Regions from separate parts of the Nocardioides sp. JS614 genome, predicted to be linked through region 1. Evidence: riboswitches for the same ligand, from Rfam matches in the RefSeq annotation. Region 1 holds a riboswitch; the other holds the start of a gene.

Region 1 (3,372 bases):
CGTCGTCGGGGCGGTCGGCGAGACCAGCACGTCGGCCTTCGCGAACGCGGCGTCGAAGTCGCGCGAGATCAGCGTGCGCACCTTCTGCGCCTGGCCGTAGTAGGCGTCGTAGTAGCCGCTGGAGAGGGCGTAGGTGCCGAGGATGATCCGGCGCTTGACCTCCGGGCCGAAGCCGGCGTCGCGGGTCGCGCGCATCACCTCCTCGGCGCTCGCGTCGGGACGGCCCTCGGGCCAGACCCGCAGGCCGTAGCGCATCGCGTCGAACTTCGCGAGGTTGCTCGACGCCTCGGCCGGCAGGATCAGGTAGTAGGTCGCCAGGGCGTGCACGAACGTCGGGCACGAGACCTCGACGACCTCGGCGCCGGCCTTGACCAGCAGGTCCACCGACTCCTGGAAGCGGGCCATCACGCCCGGCTGCCACCCGTCGCCGGCGAGCTCGGTGATCACGCCGACCCGCAGCCCCGAGAGGTCGCCGGTGGCGCCGAGCCGGGCGGCTTCGACCAGGGACGGCAGCGGCTGGTCGATGCTGGTGGAGTCTCGCGGGTCGTGGCCGCCGATGACCTCGTGCAGCAGCGCGGAGTCGAGCACGGTCCGGGTCACCGGGCCGACCTGGTCCAGCGAGTTCGCGAGCGCGACCAGGCCGTAGCGCGACACCCCGCCGTAGGTCGGCTTGACGCCGACCGTGCCGGTCACGGCGCCGGGCTGGCGGATCGAGCCGCCGGTGTCGGTGCCGAGCGCCAGCGGCGCCTCGAACGCGGCAACCGCCGCCGCCGAGCCTCCGCCGGAGCCGCCGGGGATCCGGTCCAGGTCCCACGGGTTGTGCGTGGGGCCGTACGCGGAGTGCTCGGTCGAGGAGCCCATCGCGAACTCGTCCATGTTGGTCTTGCCGAGGATCGGCAGGCCGGCGGCGCGCAGCCTCGCGACCGCGGTGGCGTCGTACGGCGGGATCCAGCCCTCGAGGATCTTCGAGCCGCAGGTCGTGGGCAGGCCCTCGGTGGCCAGCACGTCCTTGACGGCGATCGGCACGCCGTCCAGCGGGGAGAGCGGGGTGCCGGCCGCGCGGCGGGCGTCGGACTCGGCCGCCTGCGCGAGCGCCCCCTCGGCGTCGACGTGGAGGAACGCGTGCACCGCGCCGTCGACGGCGGCGATGCGGTCCAGGTGCGTCCGGGTGACCTCGGCCGAGGTGGTCTCGCCCGCGGCGAGCGCGTCGGCGATCTCGGCGGCGGTGCGGCGGATGATCGACATCAGGCCTCCTCGCCCAGGATCCGCGGCACCGAGAAGCGCTGCTGCTCGACCTCGGGGGCGCCCGACAGCGCCTGCTCCGGGGTCAGTCCGGGCACCACGACGTCCTCGCGGAAGACGTTGGTCAGCGGCAGCGCGTGCGAGGTCGGCGGGACCTCGGCGCCGGCGACGCCGCTGATCGAGGCGACCGACTCGAGGATGACGCTCAGCTGCGGTGCGAGCTGGTCGAGCTCGGCGTCGGACAGGTCGATCCGGGCGAGGTTCGCCAGGTGCGCGACCTCGTCACGAGTGATCTCAGGCATGGTGTCCATCCTAGGAGAGAAGGTCTGCGGGCCCGCCGCTGGCTGCTAGCGTCCCGTCCGTCACGAGTACTGGCGCGAAGCCCCGGCTGGCCAGTCGGCAACCCTCCTCCGCGGCGGGGTGCCCCGGGTGAGGACACGGCCGACTGCGACCGCAGCCGGCAAGCGCGGACTCGGCGACCCGGGTCCCTGACCCGACGGATGTGCCCACATGCCCACGAACACTCGCACCTCGGCCCAGGCCCGGGCCGCTCGGACCCGCCCACTGGCCCGCCTGGTCGGTGCGGACCAGCAGGTGCCGCTGGTGACCGGCGGCCCGGTCCGCTACGCGAACCTGGACATCGCCGCCAGCGCCCCCGCGCTCCAGTCCGTGGCGGACCGGGTCGCGGAGTTCCTGCCGTTCTACTCCAGCGTGCACCGCGGCGCCGGCTACGCCTCGGCCGTGAGCACCGCGGCCTACGAGACCGCACGCCGCACCATCGGTGCGTTCGTGGGCGCGCGGGGCGACGACGTCGTGCAGGTCGTCCGGAACACCACCGACGCGCTCAACCTGCTCGCCACCGCCGTCCCCGGCGATGTCGTGCACCTCGACGTCGAGCACCACGCCAACCTGCTGCCCTGGCAGGGCCTGGGCCGGCGCGCCCGTGCGGTCACCGCGCGAGAGACGGTCGCCGCCACCCTCGCTGCGGTCGAGGCCGAGCTCCACCGGGCGCCCGCCGCACTGCTCGCCGTGACCGGCGCGTCGAACGTGACCGGCGAGATCCTGCCGCTCGCGGACCTGGTCGGGATCGCGCACCGCGCCGGCGCGCGGATCGCCGTCGACGGCGCCCAGCTGGTCCCCCACCACCGGGTGCACCTGGAGCGGCTGGGCGTCGACTACCTCGCGTTCTCGGGGCACAAGCTGTACGCGCCGTACGGCGCCGGCGTGCTCGTCGGCCGCCGCGACTGGCTGGACGCGGCGCCGCCGTACCTCGCCGGCGGCGGGGCGGTGCGCAGCGTCTCGCTCGAGCACACCTCCTGGGCCGACGCTCCGGCCCGGCACGAGGCCGGCACCCCCAACGTCGTCGGCGCCGTCGCGCTGGCGGCGGCCTGTGAGGCGATCGCCGCCCTCCCCGACAGCGAGCTCCGGATCCACGAGGAAGGGCTGCGCGACCGACTGCTCAACGCACTCGAGTTCCTCGAGGTGCCCACCCTGCACCTGTGGCGCGGCCAGGTCGAGGCGATCGGCGTCGTCACGTTCACCGTCGCCGGCTACGACGCCGAGCTGGTCGCGCAGTACCTGTCCGCCGAGCACGGGGTCGGCGTGCGGGACGGACGCTTCTGCGCCCACCCGCTGCTGGAGCGCCTCAACGGCGGCCGCACCGCGGTCCGGGCGAGCCTGGGGCTGGGCTCCACCACCGAGGACGTCGACCGCCTGGTCATCGGGATCGCCCGGCTGGTCGCGCAGGGACCGGCTTGGACGTACGACGCCCAGGGCAGGCCCGCCCCCGACCCGCGTCCGCTCCCGCCCTGGGTCACCGAGGCCGGTCCGGGCGCCGCCTGCGCGTAGCCGCGGAGCAGGCTTAGGTCTGGTAGGTGTGGTCGAGCAGGTGTCGGGCCCGCTCGGCGTCGCCCGGACGCGGGCAGGCGACCAGCAGCCGCTCGGGCGTCTCCTCGACGGCGACGAACCCGGCGCTCCGCAGGACGCCCATCAGGACGGCCGGGTCGCGGCCCGGCGGGACTGGGAAGAGCTCGCTGTGGGAGCCGGGCTCGTGCAGCTCGGCCTCGGTGCGGCTGACCTCCTGGCCGAAGCCGCGGAGGAGGGCGAAGGTGGCGATGGTCGCCACCAGGA
Region 2 (3,372 bases), 560 kb from region 1:
GTCGTTGCCGACGTAGACGTTGACGAAGCGGCGCAGCTCGCCGGCGTCGTCGAGGATCCGGGCCTTGATCCCGCCGTAGCTGCCGTCGAGGTCGTCGAGGACCTCGGCCAGCGTGGCGCCGGAGGCGCTCACCTCGGACTCGCCGCCGGTGTAGGTGCGCAGGATCGTGGGGATCCGGACGGAGACGCTCATGGTCAGCTCCTCGGGTGCTCGGGTGCTCAGGCCAGGCCGGTGGCGGCGAAGGCAGGGTACGACGGGTCGATGGTCGCGGCGGGCGCCACGGTGCCGGAGACCGCGTCCAGGGTCTTCAGGCCGTGGCCGGTGTTGATCACCACGGTCTCGAGCGAGGTGTCGAGCTGGCCGGTCTCGACGAGCTTCTTCAACACGGCGACGGTGGTGCCGCCGGCGGTCTCGGTGAAGATCCCCTCGGTGCGGGCCAGCAGCACGATGCCGGCGCGGATCTCGTCGTCGGTGACGTCCTCGACCGCGCCGCCGGTCTCGCGGCAGATGTCGAGGACGTAGATGCCGTCGGCGGGGTTGCCGATCGCCAGGCTCTTGGCGATCGTGTCCGGCTTGACCGGGCGGATGGCGTCGACGCCGGCCTTGTAGGCGACCGAGACCGGGGAGCAGCCCGCGGCCTGCGCGCCGTACACGCGGTAGGGCTTGTCCTCCACGAGGCCGAGCCGGATCAGCTCCTGGAAGGCCTTGTGCACCTTGGTCAGCTGCGAGCCGCTCGCGACCGGGATCACGATCTGGTCCGGCAGCCGCCAGCCGAGCTGCTCGGCGATCTCGTAGCCGAGGGTCTTGGAGCCCTCGGCGTAGTAGGGGCGGACGTTGACGTTCACGAACGCCCAGCCCTCCTCCTCGCCGGCGATCTCGGAAGCGAGCCGGTTGACGTCGTCGTAGTTGCCGTTGACGGCCACCAGGGAGTCGGTGAAGACGGCGGAGTTGACCTGCTTGGGCTGCTCGAGGTTGCTCGGGATGAACACCACGGTCTTGATGCCGGCGCGGGCGCCCGCGGCGGCGACCGCGTTGGCGAGGTTGCCGGTGCTCGGACAGGCGAAGACCTTGCTGCCGAACTCGCGGGCCGCGCTCAGCGCGCAGGCGACGACGCGGTCCTTGAAGGAGTTGGTGGGGTTGGTGGAGTCGTCCTTGACCCACAGGTTCGCGATCCCGAGCTCGGCGGCCAGGTTGCCCGCACGCAGCAGGCGGGTGAAGCCGGGCTCGGTGTTGGGGCTGTCCTCGATGTCGGCGGGCACCGGCAGCAGCGCCTTGTAGCGCCAGATGTTGCGCGGGCCGGCCTCGATCTCCTCGCGGGTGACCCGGGGGAAGTCGTAGGCGATCTCCAGGGGGCCGAAGCACTCCGGACACGCGTAGTGCGGTCCGAGCTCGACCTGGTGGCCGCACTCGCGGCAGGAGAGGGCGGTGGCGTTGCCGAACGCGCCCTCGCGCAGGCCCGGCGTGCTGGTCTTCTCGATGACGACGGCGCTCATGAAGTCCTCCTTCTCATCTTCCCCGGGTGCGGCGGTCGCCCCGGGCGGAATTGGCACCGTTTCCGCGAACCGCTTCCTGGCTGGATGCCGGGCGGCGGAGGATCGCGGCGGTTGCCGGGACTTCACAGGGCCGTATCCCTCAGTCCCTCTTGATGAGCTGTGGAGAACAGTACGACGGCCGTCTCAGCATGTGCACATCGCATCCACATGTTGGACGGCCGTCGTCTCGCGCCCGGAGGCGTCCGGTCACGCTGCGACCGTGGCCGCCTCGGTGCTGGCCAGCGCGCCGCGGACCACGTCCAGGACGTCGCTGACCGGGTGCACCGTGACGCTCCCGAGGACGTCGGCCGGTACGTCGTCCAGGTCCGGCTCGTTGCGCAGCGGCACGAACACCTCGGTGAGGCCGTGGCGCTGGGCCGCGAGCAGCTTCTGCTTGAGCCCGCCGATCGGCAGCACCCGGCCGGTCAGCGAGACCTCGCCGGTCATGCCGACCTCCGAGCGCACGGGGCGGCCGGTGGCCAGCGAGGTGAGCGCGGTGACCATGGTGATGCCGGCGGACGGGCCGTCCTTGGGGGTGGCGCCGGCCGGCACGTGCACGTGGATCGCCTTCTCGAAGAACGACGGCTCCACCCCGAGCTCGGCCGCGTGCGCGCGGACGAAGGACAGCGCGATCTGCGCCGACTCCTTCATCACGTCGCCGAGCTGGCCGGTCAGCGTGAGGCCGGCGGTCCCCTCCGCAGCCGACGCCTCGATGAACAGCACGTCGCCGCCGAGCCCGGTCACCGCCAGGCCGGTCGCCACGCCCGGGACCGCCGTACGCTCCGGTGCCTCGGGGGTGAACCGCGGCCGGCCGACCAGGTCCTTGAGGTCCGCCACGTCGATGTCGACCTGGACCGCGCCCGTGGCGAGCCGGGTCGCCGCCTTGCGCAGCGCCTTGGCGAGCAGCCGCTCCATCTGGCGCACGCCGGCCTCGCGGGTGTAGTTGGCGGCCATCTCGCGCAGCGCGGCGTCGGTCACCCGCACCTCGTCGGAGGTCAGCGCCGCGCGCTCGAGCTGGCGGGGCAGCAGGAAGTCGCGGGCGATGCCGACCTTGTCGTCCTCGGTGTACCCGTCGAGCGTCACCAGCTCCATCCGGTCCAGCAGCGCCGACGGGATCTGCTCCACGACGTTCGCGGTCGCGATGAACAGCACGTCGGAGAGGTCCAGGTCCAGCTCCAGGTAGTGGTCGCGGAAGGTGTGGTTCTGCGCCGGGTCGAGGACCTCGAGCAGCGCGGCCGCGGGGTCGCCCCGGTAGTCGGAGCCGACCTTGTCGACCTCGTCGAGGAGCACGACCGGGTTCATCGAGCCGGCCTCCTTGATCGCGCGCACGATCCGGCCGGGCAGCGCGCCGACATAGGTACGGCGGTGCCCGCGGATCTCGGCCTCGTCGCGCACGCCGCCCAGGGCGACCCGGACGAACCTGCGGCCGAGCGCCCGGGCCACGGACTCGCCCAGCGAGGTCTTGCCGACACCGGGAGGCCCGGCCAGCAGGATCACGGCGCCCGAGCCGCGGCCTCCGACGACCTGCAGGCCGCGCTCCGCGCGACGGGCCCGGACCGCGAGGTACTCCACGATCCGCTCCTTGACCTCGTCCAGGCCGTGGTGGTCGGCGTCCAGGACGGCGCGGGCGCCGGCGACGTCGTTCGCGTCCTCGGTGGTGGTGCTCCACGGCAGCTCGAGCACCGTGTCGAGCCAGGTCCGGATCCACGCGGCCTCGGGGTTCTGGTCGCTGGAGCGCTCGAGCTTGCCGACCTCGCGCAGCAGCGCCTCGCGCACCGCGTCGGGCACGTCGGCGGCCTCGACGCGAGCCCGGTAGTCGTCGGCCCCTTCCGGCTCGCCC

What was found. A riboswitch is a leader RNA that binds a small molecule or an ion and turns the genes downstream of it on or off. The one in region 1 is predicted to bind S-adenosylmethionine.
Region 2: linked by a shared signal. The riboswitch ahead of thrC (threonine synthase) and the one ahead of NOCA_RS18895 (aminotransferase class V-fold PLP-dependent enzyme) in region 1 are both predicted to bind S-adenosylmethionine.

Annotation. Positions count from the first base shown of each region.
Region 1 is NC_008699.1:3,642,524-3,645,895, forward strand. It holds gene gatA (Asp-tRNA(Asn)/Glu-tRNA(Gln) amidotransferase subunit GatA) at 1-1,248, opposite strand, end outside; gene gatC (Asp-tRNA(Asn)/Glu-tRNA(Gln) amidotransferase subunit GatC) at 1,245-1,544, opposite strand; SAM riboswitch class IV at 1,603-1,715, shown strand; gene NOCA_RS18895 (aminotransferase class V-fold PLP-dependent enzyme) at 1,753-3,090, shown strand; gene NOCA_RS18900 (hypothetical protein) at 3,104-3,372, opposite strand, start outside.
Region 2 is NC_008699.1:4,206,027-4,209,398, forward strand. It holds gene NOCA_RS21635 (MoaD/ThiS family protein) at 1-192, opposite strand, end outside; gene thrC (threonine synthase) at 219-1,493, opposite strand; SAM riboswitch class I at 1,504-1,652, opposite strand; gene lon (endopeptidase La) at 1,740-3,372, opposite strand, start outside.